One region of the Bacillus basilensis genome, then DNA from elsewhere that is predicted to be linked to it. Evidence: riboswitches for the same ligand, from Rfam matches in the RefSeq annotation. Region 1 holds a riboswitch; the other holds the start of a gene.

Evidence for each region. A riboswitch is a leader RNA that binds a small molecule or an ion and turns the genes downstream of it on or off. The one in region 1 is predicted to bind cyclic di-GMP.
Region 2: another riboswitch for cyclic di-GMP. It lies ahead of ACQVV1_RS10870 (SpaA isopeptide-forming pilin-related protein); the one in region 1 lies ahead of ACQVV1_RS23410 (methyl-accepting chemotaxis protein).

What each region holds. Positions count from the first base shown of each region.
Region 1 covers NZ_JBNTQO010000016.1:97,458-102,199, reverse strand. Annotated here, with positions in the region: gene thiM (hydroxyethylthiazole kinase) at 1-406, shown strand, start outside; gene thiE (thiamine phosphate synthase) at 420-1,079, shown strand; gene ACQVV1_RS23415 (anaerobic C4-dicarboxylate transporter family protein) at 1,194-2,507, opposite strand; cyclic di-GMP riboswitch class I at 2,791-2,875, shown strand; gene ACQVV1_RS23410 (methyl-accepting chemotaxis protein) at 3,015-4,742, shown strand, end outside.
Region 2 covers NZ_JBNTQO010000004.1:273,749-299,502, reverse strand. Annotated here, with positions in the region: gene ACQVV1_RS10875 (hypothetical protein) at 1-422, opposite strand, end outside; gene ACQVV1_RS10870 (SpaA isopeptide-forming pilin-related protein) at 1,229-7,450, opposite strand; cyclic di-GMP riboswitch class I at 7,511-7,603, opposite strand; gene ACQVV1_RS10865 (TetR/AcrR family transcriptional regulator) at 7,776-8,312, opposite strand; gene ACQVV1_RS10860 (CPCC family cysteine-rich protein) at 8,683-8,949, opposite strand; gene ACQVV1_RS10855 (hypothetical protein) at 8,959-9,393, opposite strand; gene ACQVV1_RS10850 (PH domain-containing protein) at 9,498-10,949, opposite strand; gene ACQVV1_RS10845 (PH domain-containing protein) at 10,942-11,418, opposite strand; gene ACQVV1_RS10840 (hypothetical protein) at 11,498-11,665, opposite strand; gene ACQVV1_RS10835 (TetR/AcrR family transcriptional regulator) at 11,668-12,249, opposite strand; gene ACQVV1_RS10830 (hypothetical protein) at 12,450-12,746, opposite strand; partial or broken gene ACQVV1_RS10825 (lipase family protein) at 12,761-13,865, opposite strand; gene ACQVV1_RS10820 (hypothetical protein) at 14,066-14,398, shown strand; gene ACQVV1_RS10815 (DUF1433 domain-containing protein) at 14,692-15,006, shown strand; gene ecsC (ecs operon protein EcsC) at 15,097-15,804, opposite strand; gene ecsB (ABC transporter permease EcsB) at 15,818-17,029, opposite strand; gene ecsA (ABC transporter ATP-binding protein EcsA) at 17,022-17,765, opposite strand; gene ACQVV1_RS10795 (HIT family protein) at 18,325-18,759, shown strand; gene ACQVV1_RS10790 (YtxH domain-containing protein) at 18,945-19,307, shown strand; gene ACQVV1_RS10785 (HTH-type transcriptional regulator Hpr) at 19,606-20,163, shown strand; gene ACQVV1_RS10780 (DUF1878 family protein) at 20,169-20,504, opposite strand; gene ACQVV1_RS10775 (hypothetical protein) at 20,623-20,817, shown strand; gene prsA (peptidylprolyl isomerase PrsA) at 21,243-22,106, shown strand; gene helD (RNA polymerase recycling motor HelD) at 22,515-24,845, shown strand; gene ACQVV1_RS10760 (hypothetical protein) at 24,931-25,494, shown strand; gene ACQVV1_RS10755 (MDR family MFS transporter) at 25,663-25,754, opposite strand, start outside.

The sequences.
Region 1 (4,742 bases):
GGAAATTAAAGGGGTAGACGCTGTTACTGGAAATGGCAATGTCGTAAGTATTGCAAGGCAGGCAGCGGATGAATTGAATACCGTTGCGGTAATTACTGGAGAAGAAGATGTTGTTACAGATGGAGAGCGAACTATTGTTATTCGAAATGGCCATCCTATTTTAACAAAGGTTACAGGAACAGGGTGTTTACTAACTTCTGTAATAGGAGCATTTGTAGCGGTAGAAAAGGATTATGTAAAGGCAGCTGTAGCAGCATTAACATTTTATGGTGTAGCTGCAGAACTGGCAGCTGCTAAGACGGTGGAAAAGGGACCTGGTAGTTTCCAAATTGAATTTTTAAATCAGTTAGCGAATACCACTTCGGGTGATATTGAGAAGTATGGGAAGATTGAGGAGTTAAAGTAAGGGGATGAAAAACATGATGCGCATTGAAGCAAAGAGAATGTCTAAGTTATTACAAGTGTATTTTATTATGGGAAGTAATAACTGTACGAAGGATCCGTTAGCTGTATTGAAAGAAGCGTTAGATGGTGGAGTGACACTTTTTCAGTTTCGTGAGAAGGGTGAAGGAGCTTTAATCGGAGAAGATAGAGTGCGCTTTGCAAAGGAATTGCAGGCGCTTTGTAAGGAATATGGTGTTCCTTTCATTGTAAATGATGATGTAGAATTAGCCATTGAATTAGATGCAGATGGCGTGCATGTTGGACAAGATGATGAAGGAATTACTACTGTTCGTGAAAAAATGGGGGATAAAATTATCGGTGTATCTACACATACAATTGAAGAAGCGAGCTGGGCAATTGAAAACGGAGCTGATTATTTAGGCGTCGGTCCGATTTTTCCAACGAGTACAAAAAAAGATACGAAAGCAGTTCAAGGAACGAAAGGTTTAGCTCATTTTAGAGAACAAGGAATTAGGATACCGATTGTTGGTATTGGTGGGATTACAATTGAAAATACAGCTTCCGTTATAGAAGCGGGTGCGGACGGCGTTTCAGTTATTTCAGCTATTAGTTTAGCGGAATCTGCGTATGAAAGTACGAAGAAATTAGTAGAGGAAGTAAGTAAGGGTTTGTAGAAAAGGGAACTGTACACACATAGTAAAGAACAGAATGGACAGTTAAAAATATTTAAACAAACGTTTGATTAAAAAAGCACAAACCCTTTAAAATTGCGGGTTTGTGCTTTTTCTTTAAGACATAATTGATATTAAGAGCATTCCAATTCCGATAGAAGTGAATGTTGCGATTAGGCCGGGAATCATAAAGCTGTGATTTAAAACATATTTACCAATACCTGTTGTACCAGTGCGATCAAAGTTAATCGCAGCAACGATTGTTCCATAGTTTGGAATGAAGAAGTATCCATTTACTGCAGGGAACATAGCGATTAGTAGTGCTGGTGGAATACCGAGTGATAATCCAAGAGGCATTAAAGCACGTACTGTTGCTGCTTGGCTATATAGTAAAATAGATAGAATGAATAATGCGATGGCAAATAGCCATGGTGCACTTGTTACTAGGTGCTGAATTGATCCTTGAATCATATTTAAGTTTCCGTTAAAGAAAGTATCTCCCATCCAAGCAATCCCGAAAATAGCAACAACTGCTGTTGCACCCGCTTTAAAGACGTTACCAGACACGATGCTTTCTACATTTGGTTTACAGAAAATAATAATAAGAGCTGCGATCGTTAACATAACCATTTCAATTGTGTTTGGCATGGAAAGACGGGCTAACTTCCCATCAACTATCCATCCTGGACGAAGTGCTTCAAATGAACCGAGAAGTACGACAAGGAAAGTTCCTAATAGGAAAAGGATAACTGATAATTTAGCGCCTTTTACACCGACAAATTCTTTTTTCTCTTCAATCTTAGGAATCATTCCTTCTTTTAATCGTTTCAAGTATTCAGGGTCTTCATTTAATTCTTTCCCCATTTTGCTAGCAACAAATGCAGCTACCATACAAGCGATGAAAGTAGAAGGGATACTTACTTTTAAAATATCTAATAAGGTGATTTTATAGTCAGCTAACATTGCTAGAAGTGCAACTGTTGCAGCTGATATAGGACTAGCTGTAATTGCTTGTTGGGAAGCGATTACGGCAATTGACATTGGTCGTTCCGGTCTAATCCCGGATTCGCGAGAGACTTCTGCGATGACAGGAAGTACAGAATAAGCAACGTGACCAGTTCCTGCACAAAGTGTAAATAAATAAGTAACAATTGGAGCAAAGAATGTAATGCGTTTTGGATTTTTTCGTAATGCTTTCTCGGCCAGATGAACAAGGTAGTCCATTCCTCCAGCGGCTTGGAGTGCACCAGCAGCTGTAATTACTGCTAAAATCATAAGCATGACATCAATAGGAGGAGCTGTAGGTTGTAAGTGGAAGACGAAAACAAGTATTGCCATACCAACGCCACCCATTACTCCTAGACCAACTCCGCCTAGACGTGCGCCAATAAAAATGCAGAGTAGTAACGTAAGAAATTGTAGCCAAAACATGATAAACTACCTCCGAAATTCATTAGTTAAGGTATATTTGAATAATTTAATTTGAATGAAAATTAAAATAAATACTCAAAATAATCCTTGTGTTATATACATTTTTTATTATATAACACAAGAAATGTAACATTCACGTACTTTGTTAAATTATTTCGAAAAAATAATACGTTAAAATTTTACATTTGTATCTCTAAATAGGTAGACATTTTAATTTTAATGTTGTAATCTTTTGTAGAGAATAATTTAATTCTCATAGAACTCCCATATCGTTCAACTCGTTCAGCGAGAAAGGCAAACTGATGGAAACATTAGGACGCAAAACTACAGGAGCTAAGGCCGAAAGGCTATGCTAGCCAGTTACCGGACGGATAGGGTTGGTCTTGACCAATGCTCTTTTCATTGGTCTTTTTTTATTTGCAAACAAATGAGAACCTTTATCATTTATTGAGGTTTATATTTTAATAGTTTTACTTTCTATTAAGTTAATTAAGAAGGGTGATGTTAATGAAAAAGCATTGGCATAAGTTGTCGTTTCTTCAAAAAAATGTATTATTAACTGTGTTAGTTATTTTGACGCTTGTTGGTACTATGGGAGCGTTAAGTTTTAACATGTTTCAAAATAGTATGATGTCTATATTTGAAAGGCATTCTTTTGAAACAGGAGATACGGTATTACATAAATTAGACGAAGAAATAGTGAGAGATGTTACAAAAGACCCAGTGGCACAAAGAGAAAAGAGAGAGAAGTTAACAGAGAAATTAGATGAAGCAACGGAAGAATTGAATAGTGTTGGACAAACGTATATTGTTGGAGCAAAAAAAAATGAAAAAGGTGAGTTACTAATCGTCGACTTGTCTACAGACTTAGCAAATGTTGTTGAAGTAAGACCGGGAGAATATTATAAACAACCAGATCTTTGGATGAAAGCATACGATAAGGTAATGAGCACGAAAAAAGCAAACATGACAGTAGTATATGAAGATCTATTAGGATCATGGGTAACGATATTAGAGCCAATTAAAGATGGAGACGGAAATATTGTGGCAATTGTTGCAGCCGATGTAGATGCGTCTATTGTTCCTAGTACAAAGGAAAAATTCATTATACAAGGTTTAATGTTTATTTGTATTTCTGTTTTAATTGCAACTGTTATTCAATTCTTAATTGTACGTAACGCACTTGCTCCATTGCGAGATTTACGTGAAGGGTTGCGCAAAGTCGGTGAAGGTGATTTGAGTATTAAATTAGAGGAAAGACCAGATGATATTGGTATTATTAATGCGTATTTTAATAATACCATCGAGAAGTTTAAAGGAATTGTAGATAAAGTGAAGCAGACAGCCGAACAGGTTTCCTCATCTTCAAAAGAATTGTCAGTGAGTACGAAAGAGAATAGTATGGCAGTTCAAGAAATCGTAAGTTCTATGGTTGGGGTAAGAGCGGGCAATCAGTCACAAGAAACTTCAGTACCAAAGTATTTAGGTATTGTATATGAAATGGAAGATAGGATAGAAGAGATAACAAATGCTGCAGAACAAATGACGGAAGAGTCTGAAGGTATGGAGCATCATTCAGTAAAAGGAAATGGTGTTATTGAACAGGCGATTAATCAAATGAACATAATACAAAATACAGTACAGGATGTATCTTCTATCATTTATTCTTTGGAAACAAGATCAAAAGAAATTAATGATATTGTAACTGTAATTACAGGTATTTCAAACCAAACTAATTCGTTAGCTTTAAATGCTTCTATTGAATCCTCACGTGCTGAGGAAACTAGAAGGGGATTTGCCGTTGTTGCTGATGAAGTGCGTAAATTAGCAGAGCAAACGGAAGCATCAGCAAAAGATATAGCAAAATTAATAGGGGAAACACAAGCTGAAACGGAAGAAGCTGTTGTTTCAATGCAAAAGGCTTCAAAAGAAGTAGAATTTGGAATTAAACTTGTTCGAAGTAGTGGTGCCTTCTTTGAAAAAATTTCAAAATCAGCACAATCTGTTACAAATCAAGTTAGAGTTGTTTCTAGCAATTCAAGTGATATATTGCAAAATAGCGAAAATATTGTTCGTGTTGTAAATGAACTATCACATATCGCAAATATGTATGCGAATAGTAGTAGTAATATTGAAGCGAGTATGAAAGAACAGGAAATGTCTGTACAGGATATTGCTGAATTAGCGAGTTCTTTAAGCTGGCTTTCACAGGAGTTACAAGAGTTAATTGGAGAA
Region 2 (25,754 bases), on a different contig from region 1:
GCTTCTGCATAACTTTTCTTATTTATTAACTCTTCACTTTTCGTCAGTTGCTCGCTATACTTCTTTTTTTGTTCTAAAATGGCTAATAATGCTGTTCGTTCTTCCTTGGCCTGCTTTATAAGTGTAGTATTTCCATCCTTCATGTTCTCTACTTTTTCAAATGACTTAATTGATTCTTCTATCTTTTTTTCTTCTTTTAACTTCACTGCTTCCATCATGATTTTCGTTTGTTCTACAAGCACTATTGTATCTGAATCGTCTTTTTTCTCATCCAGCGCTCGTTCAAATGATGATAAGGCATTTTTATATTCTTTATTCGTTAACGCGGTCTTCCCTGCATCTATTTCTTTTTCAAAATCTCCATTACTACATCCTGCTAACATTAAAAATATAATTCCAATTACCGTTAATAACTTCCCCAATGTTTCTCCCCCTATGCATTCCTAAAACAATAACGTCATATGTATAAAAGTCTGTGTAGTAATTAGACTGAAAGTAAATATGTACTACATTGTGTGTGGGAAAGGAAGTACATTTCATTTACTATCATTACTTAAAACTCCTAAATAGTTGGTAGTTGGTTTTCTTCTTCTTTTAAGACAGAAAGGAATTTTAATAATGTGCGTAAAGCTCTCACCAGGCTCTTTACTACACACACTCTTATACACATAGAAAAGCTATTTTTAGTTTTGTATTTTTTTAACTTTATATATTATCGGTCGATTCGATACGCACCTCAATTCGTAACATACCGAAAAACAACAGAAAACAAAATGTAACATAAGTTACAGTTTGTAACTTATCTGTAACGCAAATGTAACATAAGAGTTTTGAATATACAATAGTTTTTTTACATTATTTTCCCCTATCTACATTTTAAGGTGTTAATACAGTGCTAAAACGAGTTTCATCTCCCACCTGCTATTGGACCTATCATCCTTTGAATACTTTAGGAAAAAGCCCTCTTTCTTAAAGTCCTCAAATTAGTTACATAGATAACTCTTTTTTCACCCAAACATTACGAAGACCTTTTACTTTCATAGCTTTCACATTAAATATATATAATAAAGTTAACTTTTTTGATATAACCGCATGAGGAAAAAAGGATGAACTTTGTCTTCCTTTTTGTTTTTTATTTACATCGAGTTCTTTTGCTAAATGTCTTTTTTATGCCAAATAATATAAAAAAGGTATCCTCAAGTACTTTGAGAATACCTTTTCACTTTCACTATCTTTGTTTTTTTCTACCTAATACGAGTAATCCAAAACTCATCATTACAAGAAGTGCTCCCATATATGGTTCCACCGGCATTTTCTGCCCTGTCTTCGGCAATTCTTTTCCAGATGTCTCTGGATCTGGTGTTCCTGGTCTTTCTGGATTCGTTGTTCCAGGCTTCGCTGGATTTGTTGTTCCAGGCTTCTCTGGATCCGTTGTTTCCGGTTTTTCTGGATCTGGTGTTCCTGGTTTTTCTGGATCCGTTGTTTCCGGTTTTTCTGGATCTGGTGTTCCTGGTTTTTCTGGATCCGTTGTTTCCGGTTTCTCTGGACCTGGTGGTGCTAAAGGAAGCAATTTATTTAACACTTCTAATTGAACTGAACTTACCATTCCTTTTTTGATTTCAAACGGAATTGGATTTGTTAATTTTTCATATCCTTTTGGTGCTTCCACTTCCACAAGTGTGTAGTTACCTACTGGTAAATCTGAAATATTTGCTTTTCCTTCTTTATCTGTTGTTACTTTCGTTACTACTTGTCCTCCTTTATCATGAACTTCAAAAACAGCCCCTGATAGTACAATTTTGCTTTCAGCATCCACTTTTGTAACTTCTACTGAACCTTTGTCTAATAAGTCATTCTCTACTTTTATTGATAAGACTTTCGTCATACCTTTTTTAATTTCGAATGATACTGGTTCTGTTAGTTTTTTGTATCCTGGTAAGCTTTCTTTCTCTACTAATTTGTACTTTCCTACAGATAGATCTGAAACTTTTGCTTTTCCTTCTTTATCTGTCGTTACTTCTGTTACTACTTTTCCTTGCTCATCTTGTACTTTGAAGACTACGCCTTCTAATACTTTTTGACTGTCTTTATCTACTTTTGTAATTTCTACTGAGCCTTTGTCTAACATTTCGTTTTCTACTGTTAAAGCAATAGATTTTGTCATGCCCTTTTCAACTTTGAAAGTAACCGGATCTACTAATGGTTTATATCCTTTTGGTGCTTTTACTTCTACCAACTTGTATGTGCCAACTGATAAATTAGTAACCTTTGCTTGTCCTTTTTTATCTGTTGTTATTTTAGCAATTACTTGTCCTGCTTCATCTTGAATCTCAAATACTGCATCAGCTAAAGCATCTTTATTTTCTTTGTCTACTTTGGTAATTTCAACATTTCCTGTATCCACTAATTCATTTTCGACAGTTAATTGTAATGCTGTTACTCTACCTTTTTCAATTTCAAATGAAATTGGTTTTTCAAGCGGTTTGTATCCTGCTGATGTTTCTACTTCTACCAGCTCATATTTCCCAATAGATAAATCTGAAACGTTTGCTTTTCCTTCTTTATCCGTTTTTACTTTAGTAACTACTTTCCCTTTTGAATCACGTACTTCAAATACAACACCTTCTAATGGTGCTTTACTATCTTTGTCTATTTTCGTGATTTCAACATTCCCCATATCCACCATTTCGTTTTCTACAGTGAACACTAGAGATTTTGTCATACCTTTTTTAATTTCAAATGGTACCGACTTTTCTAATTTTTTGTATCCTGGTAAGCTCTCTACTTCTACTAGCTTGTACTTTCCTACAGATAAGTCTGAAACGTTTGCTTTTCCTTCTTTATCTGTTGTTACTTTTGTTACTGCTTTTCCTTTTTCGCCTTGAACTTCGAAGACTACACCCGCTAACGGTGCCTTATTATCTTTATCTATCTTCGTTATCTCTACATTTCCCGTATCTACCATTTCATTTTCTATTTTTAGTGATAAGACTTTCGTCATACCTTTTTTAATTTCAAACGTTACTGGTTCTGTTAATTTTTTGTATCCTGGTAAGCTTTCTTTCTCTACTAATTTGTACTTACCTACTGATAAATCAGCAATTTTTGCTTTTCCTTCTTTATCTGTTTTTACTTCAGTCACTACTTTGCCTTGCTCATCTTGCACTTCAAATACTACGCCTTCTAATACTTTCTGACTGTCTTTATCTACTTTTGTAATCTCTACAGAACCTTTATCTAACTGTTCATTCTCTACTTTTAGTGATAAGACTTCTGTCATACCTTTTTTAATTTCAAACGATACTGGCTCTGTTAATTTTTTGTATCCTGGTAAATTTTCTACTTCTACTAATTTGTAACTTCCTACTGATAGATCTGAAACTTTCGCTTTTCCTTCTTTATCTGTCGTTACTTTCGTTACTACTTTGCCTTTTGAATCTTGCACTTCGAATGTTACGCCTTCTAATAACGCGCCACTTTCTTTGTCCACTTTTGTAATTTCTACTGAGCCTTTATCTAACTGTTCATTCTCTACTTTTAGTGATAAAACTTCTGTCATACCTTTTTTAATTTCAAACGATACTGGTTTTGCTAGTTTTTTATATCCTGGTAAGCTTTCTACCTCTACTAGCTTATATTTCCCTACTGATAAATCTGAAATTGTTGCTTTTCCTTCTTTATCTGTCGTTACTTTTGTTACTACTTTTCCTTTTTCATCTTGCACTTCGAAGACTACGCCTTCTAATGCTTTTTGACTGTCTTTATCTACTTTTGTAATTTCTACATTACCCTTGTCTAACATTTCATTTTCGACTGTTAAAGCAAGAGATTTTTTCATACCTTTTTCAATTTGGAAAGTAATTGGATCTACTAATTTCTTATATCCTTTTGGTGCTTTCACTTCTACTAGCTTATATGTTCCAACTGATAAATTAGTAACTTGTGCTTGTCCTTTTTTATCTGTCGTTATTTTAGCGACTACTTGTCCTGCTTCATCTTGAATATCAAATACTGCATCAGCTAAAGCATCTTTATTTTCTTTATCTACTTTTGTAATTTCTACATTTCCTGTATCCACTAATTCATTTTCTACTGTTAGCTTTAGCGCTGTTACTCTACCCTTTTCAATTTCGAATGAAATTGGCTTTTCTAGTGGTTTGTATCCTGCCGGTGTTTCTACTTCCACCAACTCATACTTCCCAATAGATAAATCTGCAACGTTTGCTTTTCCTTCTTTATCCGTCGTTACTTTTGCAACTACTTTTCCTTTTGAATCACGTACTTCAAATACAACATTTTCTAATGGAGCTTTACTATCTTTATCTATTTTTGTTATCTCTACATTCCCTGTATCCACCATTTCATTTTCTACTTTCAATGATAGAACCTCGGTCATGCCTTTTTTGATTTCAAATGATACTGGTTTTTCTAACTTTTTATAACCAGGTAAACTTTCTACCTCTACTAATTCATACTTTCCTACAGGTAAATCTGAAATATTTGCTTTTCCATCTTTATCTGTCGTTACTTTTGTAACTTCATTACCCTTTTCATCTTGGACGATGAATGTTACTCCCGCTAACGGTGCTTTATTATCTTTATCTATCTTTGTTATCTCTATATTTCCCGTATCTACCATTTCATTTTCTATTTTTAATGATAGAACTTCTGTCATGCCTTTTGTAATTTCAAACGATACTGGCTCTGTTAATTTCTTATAGCCTGGTAAACTTTCTTTCTCTACTAATTTGTACTTCCCTACTGATAAATCAGAGATTTTTGCTTTACCATCTTTATCTGTTTTTACTTCCTTTACTACTGTTCCAGCTTCATCTTGCACTTCAAAGACTACGCCTTTTAATGCTTTTTTGCTGTCTTTATCTACTTTTGTAATTTCTACTGAACCTTTATCTAACTGTTCATTTTCTACTTTCAATGATAGGACTGTTGTCATACCTTTTGTAATTTCGAATGATACTGGTTCTGTTAGCTTTTTGTAGCCTGGTAAGCTTTTCGTCTCTACTAATTTGTACTTTCCTACTGATAAATCAGAGATTTTCGCTTTACCATCTTTATCTGTTTTTACTTCTGTTACTATTTTACCTTGCTCATCTTGCACTTCGAAGACTACGCCTTCTAATACTTTTTGACTATCTTTATCTATTTTTGTAATTTCTACTGAGCCTTTGTCTAACTGCTCATTTTCTACTTTTATTGCTAAAGCTTTTGTCATACCTTTTGCAATTTCAAATGGTACTGGTTCTGTTAGCTTTTTATAACCTGGTAAGCTTTTCGTCTCTACTAATTTGTACTTTCCTACTGATAGATCTGAAACGTTTGCTTTTCCATCTTTATCTGTTACTACTTTTCTTACTACTCCATCTTTCTCATCTTGGACTTCAAATTCGACACCCGCTAATACTGCCCCGTTTTCTTTGTCCACTTTTGTAATTTTTATATTACCTTTGTCAACCATTGCATTTTCCACTTGTATTGGGAATATGCCGTCCCCTGTTACATTTACTTCGAACTCTGTTTCTTTTAATTGGTATCCTTCAGGCGCTTTCGTTTCTTTTAAAATATATTTCCCTGGTGCTAACGGTTTAGAGATTACCTTACCATCTTTATCTGTAACAATATGTTCGACTACTACACCGTCTTTTACTATATCAAACTCTGCATTTGCTAATGGTTTTTCACCATTTTCCGAATCAATTTTCTTTACTTCAATTTGACCCTTTTGCATAGTATTTTTAATTTCAATTGTTTTTGTTTCTCCAGCTTGAAGTGTAACCTCTACTGGGCTTGTTAATTTTTGATATCCTTCTGGTGCTACTGTTTCATAAACTTTATATGTCCCGGGAGCTAAAGTTTGAGGTACTGAAAAACCTTTTTCGTCCGTTTTCAGTTTTGCAACAACTTCATTTGCACTATTTCGAACTTCAAATTCGGCACCTTTTAACCCTTTGTTCGGATTCTCAGAATCTATTTTATGAATCGATACTGTACCATCTTTTGGAGCTTCAGGCGGTGTAATGGTTACTTCTTTTGATGTTAATGTTTTATCATCAAAATGTAATTCCGCTTTATTAGGAATCTTCTTATCTACGTAAGAAGATAAGTCTGCATTATTTTTGATTTTCGCCTTGATACTGAGGTTAATTATCTGGTCTTCATATGACTTATAGTCAAAATTCTCACCAAACGTAAATGTTACTTCCCTTCTTTGTTTATCTATATTTAACGTTCCTTTAGAAGTAATATCTTGGCCATTTTGATCATACACTTTTGCCTCTAATACTTCTAAAACATCTTCTAAATCATCACTAATTACCATTGATGTGTATTTAGGAGGATCGTTTGGTATATGTGTACCAACTTGGTATTGAATAACTTGATCCATTTGTGTTAGCTGCTCATTCTCTACAAGCTTGCCATTCTCATCAACTATATTTTTTTCAATGCTAGGTGGATGATCGTCACCTGAACCGGTTCCTCCCCCACCACTTACGAATACTTGTCCTACTTTTTCTTCAGTTTTAATATTTTTCCCTTCTAATTTCACTGTATTTTTATGAGGCTTTGCAGCAGGATTAGTAATCTTTGTTTTATATCTTAAAATATAACCTTTTGAACTGTCTGGAAACTCAATTGTAAATCCAGTCTTTGTTGCATTTATTTTAATGTTAGATAAATCTGCTGGCTTAATATTTGTTGGTGCATAACCATCTTCAAATACAGCCTCTTCTAATACTACACTGTCTGTAATTAACTCATGCCCAGGTCCTAATGTATCTGTTAATTTAAGATCTTGCATTTCTGTTCCAGTTGCATTTACATATACAAGCCAATCAGCAATGGACGGATCTTCTTGATTATAAGAACCCCATTTCAATAGATTATCTGTATTGGGCTGTGGCTTCGGTCTCTCTGTCGTATTATTTACACTTACTTCTTTATTGACGATTTGACCATCAACGTTAAATTCTAATGGAATTTCTTTAACACCATCATATGCTTCTAGACCAAAGTAGAATTCTACGAATAAAGAACCTTTAATGTTATTCTTTCCTTCTACGTAATCACCCATAGTACACGTCAATAGACCCTTTTTCATCTCACATGTACCAACTGTTTTTCCTTCAGCATCTTTTAAAGGAAAACTCATATTCATAAGGTCTTTTCGAAACTCTTTTGGCATATCAATTGTGAATTGATCTCCACTTTTTATTTTTTCTTTAGCTGACCACTTCACTTCTACTTTCATTCCATCTGAGGCTTGATACGGTTCAGATGTCGTGCCATCAGTACGGGAAATATTAATTTCGTCCACTGGACTTTTCATCACAGCAGCTTGAATAACTGGAGCCCACACATTCAGCACTGAAAATAATACTAGAAAAACTAATGAAACCATTGAAATGTGCCTTTTAGTACTTTTCATTTGCATAGTTCCCTCCTAAATTTTTATATTTATATAACAAAAAAAGACCGTCTGGTTGCATCAAAAATGTGCAACCAGACGATCTTAGTAACCAATATGTATTACCGTAGACTCTAAGCTTTGCGGCCTATCCTTTCGAATAGTGTGCTAAAAATATCTTTTATTCTTTTTTTGTTTCATTTTCCTCTTAAACCAAATATTACTATACCGTCTGGACGGTTATAATTCAATACTCTATAAAATTGTTCTATTTTTCTAATAAAAAAAATAATTCACCACTACATTAAAGAAGCAATGGTGAATTATTTTCATATTATATAGTTAATATATTCTATTTATATGAATTATTAATAAGAGCTTGAATCACTTTTTCTCTTAACTCTGGCCTTAGTCTTCCAACCCCTAAATATTCCGCATACCATAATCCATCTGCTGCTAATCTAATAATTGTTGCACAAACTGAATCTATCTCATCATTTTCTATATTCTTTTGCAGTTGCTGAAATGATTGTTGTAATGGCTCAAGTAATTCAGGTTTTAACATGAATGCTGCCATCATACTACTAGACAACTCTTCTGTTCTTCTCTCGTTACTTAATCTTTCCTCTACAAAAGAGCGAACCCACCTTCCTTTCCTCTCTGAGTCTTCCGCTACTTTAGCGTAAATGGCCCCCTCATAATCCTCTACCCCTCTGACTATCATACCTTCTATTAAAGCTTCTTTATTTGAAAAGTGATACAATAATCCACCTTTACTTACACCCGCCTCTTTTGCCACTGCTTCTAAGGTTAATTTAGCAACCCCTTTACATTGCACAATTTGAGAAGCGGCTTCTAAAATCTTTTGCCGTGTTATACTTGTACTCATTCCTTTTTAAAACCCCATTTCTACTAAATTTATATAAATACGTATCTTATTTTTAATATCACTGAGTAATAATAAATATTTTCTTTATACAACAAAAGCTTCATCGCCTTTGAATTGTTCGTTGCTTCTTCTATTAAAAATTTTCATATCATTCAATATGATAACATTAAATACACAAAGATGACTATACATCTATACTTTTGTTTTCATTCCTAATATATCCATTAGTGAAATTTACTGTTTTAGTCCTTTTTTTACTTTATCATCTCTATTGTTTTACCTTATAAGACGGCGTTAATTCTTTCATCGTTGCATAAAAAATGTTATTACTCCTGTTACATCGAGTAATAACATTTTTATTTTAATCTATTTAACAAATTTGCTTCCAACTAGCATCCTTCACATCTTCACTAGTCGGATTTCTAACTGATTTCACAAAACATTCCCCGCAAGCCCCAAATGCAATGAAATTTCTCTGTGCTTGTCTTAACGAGACTTCATTTGCTCCGTCTTCAAGGTCAGGCTCTTTAAGCTGAACAGGATCCTCTTCCCAATAACATATATTACAAATTTCATATGTACCCGGTGGTTCTTCTTCTATTGTTTTATATCCGCGGCATGGACAGGTGTATTTCATATAATCACCTTATTTCCCTTCATATGTAGTCCTACTTACTAAAAATGTAATAGAGCAAATTATAGTTAATCCCATAAAGTACATCATTTTAATAATACGAGTATTTTCATATGTTGTAGGAACCCCGTCAGATATAACTTCATAGCAAAAAACAATACTTATGGCTAAAAGAATATATAAAATTAAGGATGGGATAAAATGTAGCTTTATAGGTAAAATAACGCACCTAAACAATATCTCCCCAAGAAGACATCCAACTAAAACAACAGGGACTCCAACTATCAAAGTAGCGGCCAACATTTGGGCCATAGCAATAAAAAGATTCGTAAAAATAGAAAATAGCTCTCCTTCAAAAATCCCCTTCTCATCGTATATTTGAATTATCGTCATTGAAATAAATAAGCTTAATAAAGAATGGGAATACGGAATTAAAAATTTTCCCAATCCTGCTCACCTCACTTTTTTTGCGTCACATATATTATTAATTATTTCCTATCATTTTTACATAGAAAAATAACTCGCCTCCCGCAAAAGACGAGCCATTCCATTTAATTCTCACTTATTCTCTTCTTATACCAATCCTGCATTCTCTCCGCATCTTCTACTCTCGTATGCTCTAATTTATAACTCGATGATGCGCTCGAAAACTTATACGTACATAAATCTGCCCGGCGCTGGAAATATGATTGTGTCTTTTCCATCGATTGGACGTGTCTTCTTCTAACAAGTCCTGTATATTTTCCAACGCTGCGATATACAAGTGTAATTTGCTCTCCGTTTACACTGTAACCATTTGTTTTAAATGTTGCGTAACCAAGTGTAAAGATGAGGATCGTGAGCGGAATTAGTGCCCACATGATGAAGTGTTTTTCAAAGTATATACTTATTCCAATAAGCGGGATTGCTAGCATCGTGAAGAAGATGAAGCTATCAATGAGATAGCGGCGTAATGCTGCTTTTGGTAATGAAATAATATTTGTATCCAGTTCGTATGGTAGTTGTAAATGCGCGAGTAACTGTTGTACTCGGTCTTTTCGAATGATTGGATGCAGTGTAACTTTTTCTTTTTCATCATCCGTTCCCTTACTTTGAATAACTTCTACTTGCACAGCACAATAGCCGAATGGCTGACGTAAAATACTTTCTTTTATCGTAATCCCTTGAATACGATGTAACTTTAAGACGAGTTCTTTTTTCTCAAGTAATCCTTGTGAAATGCGGACTTCGTCATTTCTTCGATTTACTGTGAAATCTCCATGTTTTAGCGCATAACCGATTGTAGATATAATCCACGAAAGGACGAGTAAAATAGCTACCATGAAAATCCAGCCATATATATCATGTTGCATTACATATGACTTTACGCTATTCTCTATCCATTTCGGAATGTACTCCTCTACTTGGTGATACACGAAAAAGATTAACGAGAATAATAGTCCAAACTGCCCCGATGTAACAGAGGCTAGTAAAATTTCTTTCCAAGTCAATTTATATTCTGTTGTTTGTTTTTCTTCTGTAACGATTTCTTTTTTTACTGCATGTTCCGCTTTTTCGTCTAGCGTTCCTTCTGCTTTCACTTCTGGAGTTGGCTCATTTAGCAAAGCAATAAGCTCAGTTGCCTCTTCTACTGTAATACCGGCTAAGCTAACCTCCGCATCATCGCCCCCGCCAGCTGTTTCGATCTGAATTTTCTTTAAACCGAGCATTTGATATAGCACGTTAGAACTTGTATGAATCGTTTGAACACGTTCTTTATTTAAGTAGCTCTCCTTCTTTACAAAGAGCCCTTGTTTCACATGTAATACGTTATTTTCAACCCAATATGTTGTGTAATACCATTTTTCAAACGCTGAAAAGACAGTGAGTAAACCAAATGCAGCGGGAATTAAGTACCAAAACGGGAATTTTCCATTTAAGCTAAACATGAAAATAAAGAGTGGTATAAAATCTCTTATTTTTAATTCCAATAACATCGTGATTGGATGCTGCCTCTTATACATCCTCATCACTCACTTTCGCTAATTCTGCGATTTTCGTTTTCAACATTTCCGCTTCATACATCGTTAAGCCTGGGATGCTGTGAGAAGTTGCTGCTGTTGAAATGTGTAATTCTGCTAAGCCATATTTTCTCATAATCGGCCCTTGTTCAATCGTAACGTGCTGCACACGAATCATCGGTACTAATACGCGCTTTACGACAAAAAGACCGTGCTGAATTTCAAGCTCTTCTTCATTTAGTTGGTAGCTGTAATAACGTTGACGTAGTTTCGGGAATAAGAAGTACGAAAATGGTGCGAACACAACTGTTAGCCCAATCATCACATACAAAATCCACGCCCACCAATCAAACTTTATCATGAGGAAAAGGTACGCTAAAATGACAAGAATACCGATCCCTTCTTCTATTACAGCCCGAACTTTCCACACCTTGACCATGTCAGGGTGAATTTCATTTTTCAATGGATCCATGTAACCACTCCAAATCTAGTAATCTAATATATGAATAGTCTCAATCTATATTTTACATAACTTTACAGAAAATTGAAATTTAATCTTCTTTCTTCTCAGGAATAAAATATCCGAACCAAAGTAGCCAAATGAAACCGATTAACTTCATCCAATTTCCATCCGCTTGAAAAGCTTCTATCATGCCTGGAATTTTATACACCCCAATAAATCCAAGAAAACCGAGCCACCAGTTTTTTTGCATTTTCACTTTTATTCCTCCTTCATGACGTTTTTCACATTTCGAATCCAAATTTCTTTATACTTTAACTGAAATCCCATGAGCATGTAATTGCTCATATTATCAATTACAAGCGCTAACGTATGAGCGTTTTCTTCCGTTGCATGCTGTGACACGACGCCCAGTCTCGCGCCTTTCTTCAATAAATCGTGGAAACCATTTAAAAACTCTTCTTGTATTTCAAATAAACGTTTCTGATACTTTTCATTTCGCGCCGCAGTTACGATAAATTCATTTATGACGCGCAGTATTCCTTCTTGCCCTTCATACTCAGAGAGCATATGTAAACCATCTGCGATTAACTTTTCCGCAAAATTTTCTCTCGTATATTGCTCTTTATCAAAATAACTCATGAAATAATATCCAGAAAAAACTTCTTCAAATAAAAAGTCCACTAACGCTTCTTTAGAAGAAAAATGATAATAAATAGCCGGTTTTGAAATACCTACCTCTTTCGCAATCATGGAAAGACTCATCTTCTCAATGCCGTGCTCTGCCATGAGTTTAAATGATGCCGCTACAATGTTTTGAGATGTTTGTAAATTCTTTGTCATACTGTACCTCACTTGTTTTTACTTACCGGTCGGTAAATAAATTGTAAAATAAAAAATTATCGTTTGCAAGTTTGATTCAAAACTACATATTACTTTCTCCATTTACTTTATGAAGCAGAATCATATTCCTCCATAGTTACTACAGTAATCTTTAATCCAGTTAAACTACAAAAAGCACCTTTGTGAGTGCTTCTTGTAATTTAATATTTAGGCCCCATGTAATCATAACTTTGATCTAACGCTTTTAATAAATCAATCGCACCCTTTAACTCTCTTTTATCAGACTCTAATTCTTCCATTCTTCTTTCGATATCTTTTTTAAAAGATTCTAAATCGCTAATGGCTTTTTTCCCTACTCCAAGTTGAGACCAGCTTGATAAGAGTAAATTATGTACATTACTTACAACCCTTTTATTATGGTTTAAGTCTTGAATCATATGGTCAAATTGTTGTAAAGCTTGGTTCAATGCTTCTTCATTTAAGTAAATTCTCGGCATCCTAATCTTCTCACTTAATATTGTTGATCCGTCTTCTTATAATCATCGGCTTTCTTCTCAATAAAATCTGAAATTTCCGTTGCTGTTCGTATGTACCAAAAACTTAAATGCTCTACATGTGCACGTATATTATTTACTTTAGCTTCTACCCGTCTACTTTCAGCCGTTTCTAATAATGTCATCATATTAGAAATTAACCTCGGTACTCTATCTTGAAATTCTTGTGCGTTTCGCTTCATATCTCTTACGGATTTTTCCAAATTCTCTACAACTACACGAATCTCTCCCCCGCCTAATAACGCGCCCGGTGAATCATAAACTCTTTCATTCGTGTCTACATTTAACAAGTATTTATTTGATAAAGACCCATTCTCCCCAAATCGGAAGTTTTTATCTGTTTGATAATGATAACCAGGACCACTTATCGAATTCAAAAATCGAGTAACATCCATCCCAAGCTTTTGCTGTAATGATAACTCGGACATTTCTTCTTTCGAAATTGGTGGTGTTACCGCATAAGTAGATCCTATATGACTTTCATATGCACCAAATGGTCCATAACCAATTGAATCATTTCCGTGAACAACACTTACAATTCTATTATTAAACTCACCATTATTTGCTTTTTCTTGTAAATCAGGCGGTAACAAATGTTTTGCACTTGGCGCATTCCATGACATACATCTTACATTGTCATTAGATGCCGCTGCATATTCCGCTAAAGCTCCCCCTAATGAATGACCCGTCGTATATATCTCCACATCATCCCTGCCCTTATATGTATCCGTTACTTGTTTCATGACCCTTTCAGCTTGTTCAAATTGATTATGTGTTTCCCAGCGCTGATTCTCTTCATTCCAATATTTCTTTGAACCTGCATTCTCAGTCCCTGCTACAGGAGGTGCTGCTGGTCCATGAACACCTTCTCGTAATACAAAATGATTTGTATCCGTTTTTAAATCCTTCATACCTTCCCTAGCTTCATCAGAACGCCTAAAGAGTTTTTCTCTATAATTTTATCTCATTCTGTCCCCCAGAAAGCTATCATAACTTGCTTTTCCCCATTCACATCTCGTACAAAGACAACTGTGCCTATTCCAATTTATCGTGGAATGTTCCTCCCTTTTCCTATGTTTGTAAACTTCGACCTTCTTTATTGGTAATAACAACTTCTTCAATATCTTTATCAGATTTATACGTTGTGTCTGCTAATTGATAAAAAGTAGAATCTAAAACTTCATTTTTGTTACTCAAAACATTTTTCTTCTACAACATTTGATATATTCTTATAATTAAGATAACATTTTCGGAGGATACATATGGATATTATTATTAAAAAATTTAGTTTTTGTTTATTATTTATATTTATTTTAAGTACTTTAGAGGGATGTACCATGGATCAAAAAAACAATGAAGAACAAGTAGTAAAAGAAGCAAAAGCGACAACCATTACATACTTTAAGGAAAAGCAAGATTTGGATGTAGTAATTACTGGGCATGAGTTTGGTCCTAAAGACTTACAATCCATTTATATTTCTGGACATGTCAAAGATGATAGAGACAAAACATTTAATATAACTATTCAATATAGCGGAGATAAATACACGATAGGTTCAATTTCTAAAAGTAAAAGTTTAAAATTAAAATACTAACACTTCCCATAATTTTTATCTAAGTCATTCCTATATGCTCCCAATAATGTTCAAATAGTTTTTATAAACGGACATGTTAAAGATAACAAAAATAAGGTTTTTTCTATGGACAAAGAATATGATGTAGGAGATTATCATATAAGCCGTATGTCTCATTCAAAAAATTTAGAGCTTAAAAACTAAGTACCCGGGTAATTTAGAATGCTTTTCTTTATAACCCCACCCCACAATGTTCAGTGAATATAAAATTTAGTGAAAAGGAATATAACGCAAGATCCATGGAGTGATTATACATGAACAAATTCGGTACAAAATTATTCTTTATTTTTACACTTATCCTTTTAGGTGGATGTACTATAGATCAAAAGAATGAAGAACAACAAATCGTTAATAAAGCAAAAGAAGAAACCATTCAGTATTTCAAAGAAAAAGAGAATTTAGAAGTGACTATTACGAATCATAGATTTCCTTCTAATGATATCGAAACTATTTTTATAACTGGTCATATCAAAGATGATACAAATAAGAAATTTACTACTTCAATTGATTATAAGGATGATTATAATATCGGTTCTATCTCCACCACTAATTTCAGCCTAAAACGCTGAAAAACAATCTCAATTATACCTTCTTCTTTTGAAGCATTAATCATTAAAACAAAAAAGCATCCTAAATCACACATTTAGGATGCTTTCTTTTTAATTCCTATTCAGCAATCGCATACGATAACAATTCATCGTTACTTCCCCAAGTCTTTGCAGTAATTGATAGTTCGCATACGCGCCGACCGGGGCACCGATTATTGGTACGAGCTGAAGCATTTTTGCTAAATCGATATAGTCTCGGTACTCTGTTTGGAACTTTTCCCAGTCCATATGGTTTTCTTCTTCTGTATCCCACGTTTCGATGGCTTTCCATATTTCTTTTCGGTGGTCGTCACTTGAAAAGGCAAGTTGGAAAACGTGAAGGATAAAAAGGCGCTCTTCTTTGTCGCTCGTATCAAATCCGTACAATGTTGCTGCATCGAATAAAAATTTAATTTTAATGCCGAGTAAAAGCGGAAAGTCAGCAAGGCCAAGGAGAATACCGCCTGCTCCCGTCCCCGCTCCTTCTGCCGCTGCTATTTTTTTATACTCATCCATTTTTTTACGTACTTCATCGTCTCGTCGTTGCAATGACCAGTTCGGCTCTTTTAATTTCGGCTTTATAAAGTTTGATCCGGCACTAATCGTTTGCACCATCATCCGAATCGTTTCTGTTAATACTTTTTGCACTTTCGCCGGAATAAGCTGTTGTACTTTCGTCTGCACTTTCTTTGAGAACCGTGTCATCATAGAAGAATCTTTCATGAATGTAGCTTTCCACTGCTCCAGCTCTTTTATAACCTTTTCTTCATATGTAATCATAGGTTCATTCCCTTCAATTTAAACGCTCAATACGTTTTGCCCCGTATTGATAAACGAAACCGATACTAAATACTATGCTTACGACTAGTAAAATTCCTGTCATCATGAAATCTTTCGTCGCAAGTGCAAATATGATTGTAAAGATAATACTACCTGTAATAAGGATTGCATTTAATAAAGTAAGAAAATCTTTCTTCTTCTCTTCTCCCCCTATCGGATACAAATCAAGCCAAATCTTCATGCGGTGATGTTTCCATAAAGTTAATAGCTGATAACCGATTAAGTATAAGAAAATAAGGCTTACGACAAATCGTCCATATAAAAACGGAATGAAGTACAGAATAACTCCTCCAAGAGCGAGCAGGCGCACATATAAGCCGAAATAGTTACCCGATCGTAAAAACGTTCTCGTATATAAGTATAAATATGTACGCTTTTCGCCAATCATCGAAAGAATGAAATCAAGCCATTTCTTGCGGGATACTCTCTCTTTTAATGCTGGTACATCAACGAACATATTCGCGATGCGGTACAGCAGCATCATCTTCTTACCTTCTTCAGAAATTAAATACTCCCAGTTTAGCGGCTTTCCCTTCACCATTTGATGCATGATAGCGAGGTATAACACCATGAGCAGAACGATTCCGCCAATAAACATAATGGAAGTACGTTCTACAAGGAAGTAAACAAATAATCCGTTTAAAATAAAACGAATGAACCAATCGGCTCTTTGTATATTTTGGTCTGTTAAAAATGATTTTTCCCATGCCACGAATAAATTCCACGCTTTTACAATGACAAACGCGATTACAATCCATATGTACGCCGCTCCAGTTTGTTTCATTTGCTGAAAGTATAACGGGGCTAGTGCTGCCGCTACGATGGCGATTATGTATAACTGAATCATAAACGTAAAGAGAAATGCCTTTGTGAAATAAGGTTTTAACTTTTCTTCCACTGGCAGTAAGTAAACGAGATCTGCTTCTTTTAATAACGTTTGTATCGATCCGGCCGTTAATACGAGTCCAAGCAACACTGCCATAACGAGTGCTGTCGGAAACGACGGTGTTAGCGTTTGTAACCACTGCTGGTAATAATACGCTCCTGCGCCGATGATAAATACAAAAATAAATTTCAAATGATCATTAAATACGTATTTACTATATGTACGAACTTCTTTTAGAAAGTGACGAAATCGTTCTTTCCATAATGCTGTGCTATTCATAATCTTCTTCCTTCGTTAATGCAATATAAATATCATCTAACGTTGCACCTGGCATATTAAACTGTGATTGTAGTTCAGCTAATGTTCCCTTCGCTCTTACTTCACCTTGATGCAGAATAATGAACGAATCACAATAACGCTCTGCTGTCGCTAAAATGTGTGTACTCATTAAGATTCCTGCACCGCTCTTTTTCATGTGATCCATCATTTGAAGAAGTGATTGAATCGCTAACGGATCAAGCCCTACGAAAGGTTCGTCCACAATGTAAAGAGATGGTTCCACTAAAAATGCACTCATAATCATTACTTTTTGTTTCATCCCTTTTGAGAAATGAGACGGAAACCATTTCAAACGATTTTTCATGCGAAATTCTTGTAATAGTTGTCCTACACGTTCTTCATATTGTTTTTCATCGACACCGTACGCCATCGCTGTTAGCTTCAAATGTTCTTCTAGCGTTAGCTCATCATATAATACAGGTGTTTCTGGGATGAACGAAAAGCTAGAACGGTACGCTGTCATATCATCACGAATTGTTTTCCCATTAATTGTGACAGTTCCTTTTTTCGGTTCCATTAAACCGATAATATGTTTAATCGTCGTACTTTTACCCGCTCCATTTAAACCGATTAAGCCGACAAGTTCGCCTTTATTAACAGAGAACGAAACATCTTTTAGTACAGGTCGCTTCGTATATCCTCCTGTAACATTTTCTACACGCAATAACTCGCTCATACGACACCACTTTCTTCATTAGTATTCATTCTATATTCATCTTACCAAAAATGGCGCTGTACTACATAGTATCGATGTCTTAAAAAAAATTTAAATTTGTTAGCATATATTTTTACGAAAGCGGACATCATAATTAGTGAAGAAGGAACACATTGAAAAAGCGACCACCAATTGATGAGTACAACAACATAGTTAAGTCATCATGAAATGGGGTGTCCATGTTGGACAAAGAAATTTACACATAACCAGATCATTTGTTTCATTTTCGAAACGGGGTGTCTCCGAAAGAGCATATACTGTTTTAAAAAATAAACAATTTCCTTTTATGAAAGATTGCAATTCATTTCACTTGAAAATGGGGTGTCTACGGCAGAAACTTTAGCCGATTTACCGTGCATTTCTTAAATAAATGAGGTGTCTGCGAAACGTAAATTACGATAATGCTTTTTCAATCCCTCTTCAGAAAACAGGAAGCTGAGTCAGCTTCCTGTTTTTCGTGTTTGTTCTCTTATGTAATTATGGTAAAATACGGCTAAGGATATTTGAAAGGATGAGATCGATGAATCATACAGCAGATAATTGTATTTTTTGCAAAATCATTGACGGGCAAATCCCTTGCTCAAAAGTATACGAAGATGAACATGTGCTTGCATTTTTAGATATTAGTCAAGTAACAAAAGGACATACTCTTGTTATTCCGAAAGTTCACAAACAAGACATATTTGCGTTAACGCCAGAAATCGCATCACACATTTTTTCTGTCGTTCCGAAAATCGCAAATGCGATTAAAGCAGAGTTTAATCCAGTTGGTTTTAACCTACTTAACAACAACGGCGAGAAAGCTGGACAAACTGTATTCCACTTCCACCTTCATTTAATTCCACGCTACGGTGAAAACGATGGTTTCGGTGCTGTTTGGAAATCACATCAAAATGAATACACAATGGAAAATTTACAAAACATCGCAAGTAAAATTGCAAATAGTGTGAAATAGTGACACTATAATAAGAAGTAATACATAACAAGCCACTTTCCTAAAGTGATTAAATATTGCAAGGCTTGTTTCTCCATTCAAGATGCCAGGGAATATGTACAATACACTTTTCTTTCCCTTGTCTTAAAGATATGCATATTTTTTCACATCATGAATACGAACAAAAAATAAGGAGGTCTCCTTTTATGTCAAAAGCTAAATCCTTTATTACAGGTGTCATTTGCGGCGGAGCAGTTGCTGGATTAGCTGTTCTTTTCTCTACTCCTTCTTCTGGCAAAGACATGCGCGGCAAGTTAAAAGAAAAAGGAAATGATATTAAAAAGACATTAGCTGATATTACAGCTGATACAAAATTATTAAAACGTCAAATCGTTGAAACTGCTTCAGAAGGTAAAGAAGTGTTTCAAGAATTAAAAGACGATATGCACGATACGCTTTCTAACTGGAAGCAAGATATTTCTCAAAACAAACGACATATTGAGCAAGAGATTTTGGACATTCAAAAATCAATTGAGAAACTACAAGAAGCTGTTCCGGAAAAAGCGTAAACAAATTCCTGCTTAGTTTTTTGCATATAACAAATATTTTTTATATAAATTGACCTTAACACGGCATATCACATAGATATGCCGTGTTTTTATGCATTTACAATATATGTTATCACTTAACATGTAAGGACAACACATGTATTCACGACTCATAAAACGCTTCCATAGTTATGCATGATTTGTATAGAATGTCATTTTTCCAAAAAATTTTCACAATTCTCACAAAAAGACTTTATTAATTTTTATTTTACTGGCATAATAGATAGTAATGAAAAAGAATGTTAAAGTGGGTGAGTAAATGAAAAGTGGAGAAAAAGATTACTCGGTAAAAGAAGCGATGATTTTCAGCCAACGCATTGCTCAATTATCGAAAGCGTTATGGAAATGTGTAGAGAAAGATTGGCAGATGTGGATTAAGCCTTACGATTTAAACATTAATGAGCATCATATTTTAACAATCGCTTATCATTTAAAAGGGGCTTCTATTTCTGAGATTGCTAAGTTTGGAGTTATGCACGTATCAACGGCGTTTAACTTCTCTAAAAAGCTGGAAGAACGCGGCTATCTTGTATTCTCAAAAAAAGAAGATGACAAACGAAATACGTACATTGAGATTACAGACAAAGGGGAAGAGTTACTACTTCGCTTAATGGAGGAGTATGATCCTGAAAATAATTCAGTGTTTAATGGAGCTCTTGCACTTCGTAATTTTTATGGGAAGTTCCCAGAAAATATCGAACTGATTGCTATCTTGCGTAATATTTACGGACAAGACTTCATCGATATTTTTGAGAAATCATTAGAAGATATTGAAGAGAACTTTACAGAATCCGATCAGAAGTTAGTTAAGAAGTAATCTATTTATTTTTTCGCAATCATGCTTAAGAATTCATTCATAAGCGGCTTAAATAAACCTTGTTTTGCTAGCGCTTCCGCAGTTTCGTGTACTTCGAGCTGATGTGGAAGCGCTTTTTCAAATTGATCTAACAGCGCATCGAACAAAAGAAGCCCTTCTGCTTTCTCCACTACATATTGCTCGTTCAGTATTTCACAAAGATTCAGTATACGTTCAATATCTTTTTTACGAGCTTTTTTCTTTATGATTAAAGAATAAAATGGACACTTTTCTTCATCAATCATTTTAAATAGTAGGTCTACGTAGTATTCAGCTTGTTCTAATCTTCTAACAACGTCCATTTTCTCCCTCGCTTTCTAACACAAAGTCTTCTATTTCTGAATTTTATAACACGAACAAAATATCGTATGATACAATATATAAAGTATATGTATTTTAGCCAAAAGGAGGTCTCGCCTCATGACACTTATAACAGTTGTTTTTGTCGCATTCGCACTTCTTGTTATATTTTACACGAATTTCATGACACATACACTGTGTGAACGAAAACAAATAACTGCGAGCCGCCAACCCGGTGTCTTTCGGGTTATTAATGTATGTATAACAATTTTATTAATTTCTAGTTATATAGAAATTATATTTCATGGAAAGTGAGGAAGGAAAGCCCCTTCCTCACTTTTTTCCTCTATAAGCAAATTATACCTACTATAACCAATAAAATAAACAGTACAAGTAATAAAATAAGTTGAGAATTCATCCCCATCCCCTCCTCTATTCTGTATATGCGGCATACGCCCAATATGGCACACCTTCAAAATCTGACACGATATGGTTAATTTTTCTTTATCAATATGAAATCTAGTCGAAATATGATATATTAAATTCTGTACATATTGCTTATACTATGAAATAAATGACACGCATCTTAACTTTATCCTAAAGCCTCGGTAAGCCCTGTTAAGCGCGCTTTACCAATATAAAAAGCAAAAGTATCAGTGAGACTTAATCGGGCTCTGATGAACTAAAATTCATTGGTATAGGATAAATTAAAAATACATAATAGTAGGAGTGTTTATCGAATGAAGAAAGCTATGCTTGCCTTAGCCGCAACAAGTGTAATCGCACTATCAGCTTGTGGAACATCATCATCAGACAAAATCGTTACATCTAAAGCTGGTGACATTACAAAAGACGAATTCTACGAGCAAATGAAAACACAAGCTGGTAAACAAGTACTAAACAACATGGTTATGGAAAAAGTACTTATTAAAAACTACAAAGTCGAAGACAAAGAAGTAGACAAAAAGTACGATGAAATGAAAAAACAATACGGTGATCAATTCGATACACTATTAAAACAACAAGGTATTAAAGAAGAAACGTTAAAAACTGGTGTGCGGGCTCAATTAGCGCAAGAAAAAGCTATCGAGAAAACAATCACTGATAAAGAATTAAAAGACAACTACAAGCCTCAAATTAAAGCAAGCCACATTCTTGTAAAAGATGAAGCGACTGCGAAAAAGATTAAAGAAGAACTTGGACAAGGTAAATCTTTCGAAGAGTTAGCGAAACAATACTCTGAAGATACTGGTTCAAAAGAAAAAGGTGGAGACTTAGGATTCTTCGAACACGGTAAAATGGTTAAAGAATTCGAAGATGCTGCTTATAAACTGAAAAAAGATGAAGTAAGCGAACCTGTAAAAACACAATTCGGTTACCACATCATTAAAGTTACAGACATTAAAGAGCCAGAAAAATCATTCGAGCAATCAAAAGCTGACTTGAAAAAAGAGTTAGTTGCGAAGAAATCACAAGATGGCGAATTCATGAACGATCTTATGATGAAAGAAATCAAAAAAGCTGACGTAAAAGTTGACGATAAAGATTTAAAAGATCTTTTCGACGAGAAGAAAGCTGACGCTAAAAAAGAAGAAAAGAAATAACGAAATAAAAAGATCGGGCTTAGGCCCGATCTTTTTTTATCCCCTCTTCTCCCCTATTAATTTATGTTTAGATTCAGTAAATGAAATTATATAGTTGCTCCTCTGAATAAATTAACCTCAGCTCTAAATTATATCGGCGATTTTCAAAATATATCGACCGTAACTCCAATTATATCAGCGATTTTCGAAATATATCGACTTACCGACAAAAACAAAAAAACCTTGATCCACGTAACATGGAACCAAGGTTTATCTTATTATCATTGATTAAATTAAAAAACTATGTTAAATTAGTACAGAAACACGTTTCCAAAAATATAAAGAACGTATTTATCCGTATCTTAATTGTACACCAAAACACATCTTCAGTCAACCTCTATTTTTCACTTTTAAAGGAGTGCTTACCGTATGAACAAAAAACTTGATCTAGAGCAAAAAAGATTGGATACCGTAATCGAAACGATTACGCAGCAAATTGATAAACTGGAAAACGAAACTGGCAGACGCCGGGCAGAAGTAATCAATATTCGTAAACATTTCTGGGATGACGTAAAAGTGAATACTGATACTTTTGATGATTATCTTGAAACAGTTATCAACTTAAGACAACAAGCTCAGTCACTAGCTGTTACACAAATTACCCATAAGCACACCTTTAATCGACTTGCCGCATTAAGACGCATGCATAAAGCACCTTATTTCGGACGAATTGATTTCAAAGAAGAAGGAGAATCTGCTGCAGAGCAAATTTATATCGGCGTAGCTACACTTACTGATGCAAGCGGAGAAAACTTTCTTATATATGACTGGCGCGCACCCATTTCGAGTGTCTACTACGATTATCCACCAGGACCGGCTGAATACAGTACACCAGGAGGCGTAATTCACGGTAATGTAGAGAAAAAATTACAATACATTATTCAAAATGGCGAGATTGATTCTATGTTCGATACGAGTCTTACAATTGGCGATGAAATTCTTCAACAAGCGCTCGGAAAAGGCACAAACAAACATATGCAAAGTATCGTTGCTACGATTCAGCGCGAGCAAAATGAAATTATTCGTCACGATGAAGGCCGACTCCTTATCGTGCAAGGAGCTGCTGGTAGTGGTAAAACGTCAGCTGCCCTGCAACGAATCGCCTACTTACTATATAAATATCGCGAATGGTTAAAAGCGGATCAAATTATTCTCTTCTCCCCTAACTCTATGTTCAACAGCTACGTTTCTAACGTACTGCCTGAACTCGGTGAAGAAAATATGCAGCAAGTTACATTCCAGGAATATTTAAATCATAGACTAAGTAAGTCATTTGACGTGGAAGATCCTTATGAGCAATTAGAATATATGCTAACTGAAACGAATAGCCCTATCTATAAAACGAGAAATGCTAGTATTCGATTTAAAGCATCTACTCAATTTTTCGAGATGATTAGAACGTACAGACAATCTCTTGAATCTTCGGGTATGCTATTTAGGGGAATGAAATTTAGAGGAAAGCTAATTGTCTCTGCGAAAGAAATTACAGAGCAATTTTACAATACCGACTCCTCTCTCCGCTTCCATAGTCGAATTGAGAAGTTAACGGATTGGCTAAATAAACAAATAGATGCACTTGAAAAAGCAGAACTGAAAAAGCCTTGGGTAGAAGAAGAAATTGAACTACTTAGTAAAGATGAATATCAAAAGGCTTATAAATACTTGCAGAAAAAAGGCGAGTTTGACGATAACTCCTTTCATGATTTTGAGAAGGAAACGAAAGTACTCGGACGTATGATTGTCCGTAAAAAATTGAAGCCACTTCGTAAAGGTGTTCAAACATTGCGTTTCATCAATTTCACAGGCATATATAAACAACTTTTCACAGATGCATCATGGGTTACTGGAGAAAAGCCGAAAGAATGGGATGACATTTGCTCATTAACAGTAAACACGCTCGATGAAGGAAAGCTATATTACGAAGATGCGACTCCATTTTTACTTTTAAAAGAATTAATTGAAGGCTTCCAAACGAATAGATCGATTAAACACGTACTCGTAGACGAAGCACAAGATTATTCTCCGTTTCAGTTCGAGTTTCTAAAACGCCTCTTCCCTGCCGCAAGAATGACGGTACTCGGAGACTTTAACCAAGCGATATTTGCACACGCGAGTGAAACAGTGAATTTCAATACACTTACTAGCTTATACGGACCAGATGAAACGAACGGTATTAACTTAACTCGTAGCTACCGCTCAACAAAACCAATTATTGAATTTACACGTGCTCTCGTACCAGAAGGAAAGAACATCCATGCATTTGAACGTGACGGTGAGAAACCTACAGTGACGAAAGTATCTAATCACAACGAACTGCACGAGCATATTACTGCCAAAGTTGCTGAATTACAAAAACAAAATCACAACACGATCGCAATTATATGTAAATCCGCAGCTGAAAGCGCCGCTGCTTACGAAGCACTTCGTCATATCGAGAATATTAAACTCGTGAAAAGTAACTCAGCCGAGTATGAGCAAGGCATTGTCGTGATCCCTGCTTACTTAGCGAAAGGTATCGAATTTGATGCTGTTATTATTTACGATGCTTCTAAAGATGTGTACAGCGATGAGAGCGTTCGTAGATTGTTCTACACTGCTTGTACACGCGCGATGCATGAATTACAACTTTATAGCGTTGGCGATGTTAGTCCTTTTGTGCTCGGGGCTGATTCGGAGAGTTTTGAACTTATTACACCTTGATACGAATCAAGGTGTTTCTTTTTTATGCAGGATTTACACCTTTAAAGTAGAATATATCATTTTAGAAAAAATAAGGAGTGAAAAAATGAATCATTATTTCATTGCTATTTATAACGGTGAGTTCCCTACCGAAAAATTACATACCCTTTTACAATCTAATCCCACTTTTACTGATCTAAACGTCCGCACCCTTTCAATCTCATCACCAAGACCTTTCACATTATTAGTTGGCGAAGAACACAACGCACTCACAACTGGACTTACAGATAAATACCACTTATTAACGAAAGAATTGCAAACACTTGAGCAGCAAGAGAAATATTATTACGTATATGATTATAAGATTAGAAAAACCATCAAGAATCCCACCCAAAAATGCTTTCCATTAGCACAAATCAATATAAGTGTTACAAAATTCCATCAGATGATTCAAAAAGTAAAAGACTTGAAACGACCTGTATTTGCAGGTTATAACATCATTTCTCATGATGCAGACATACTTACGATTGATGTACTTCTTTCTTCACCTTTATTGGATCCTAACACTTCTGAAAAAAATGCGGCAGAATATGCTTATTTACAACAATTAGCTGAATCAATCTCTCGTTCTGAATTATGTACTTCTATTAAAGCGAGTTCACTTATTTAAACATAAAATGAAACTTTATCACTAAGTTAGAGCTGTTCCATTATAAATTTAAAAAGCTACGCTACCCGACAAATACTATTTTAATAAGAAGAAACCGAAATCAAATTGATATGTAAGAACAAAGTAATAAAGAGGGTAGCTCTCAGCATACCCTCTTTACTTTGCCCCTTAATTTTCTGAGGTCTGCGAACTTTTAATAAATAAAGCTACAACGACTGCAAGTAGCGCTAAACCAAAACCAATCGTAAATGCGTTATGCA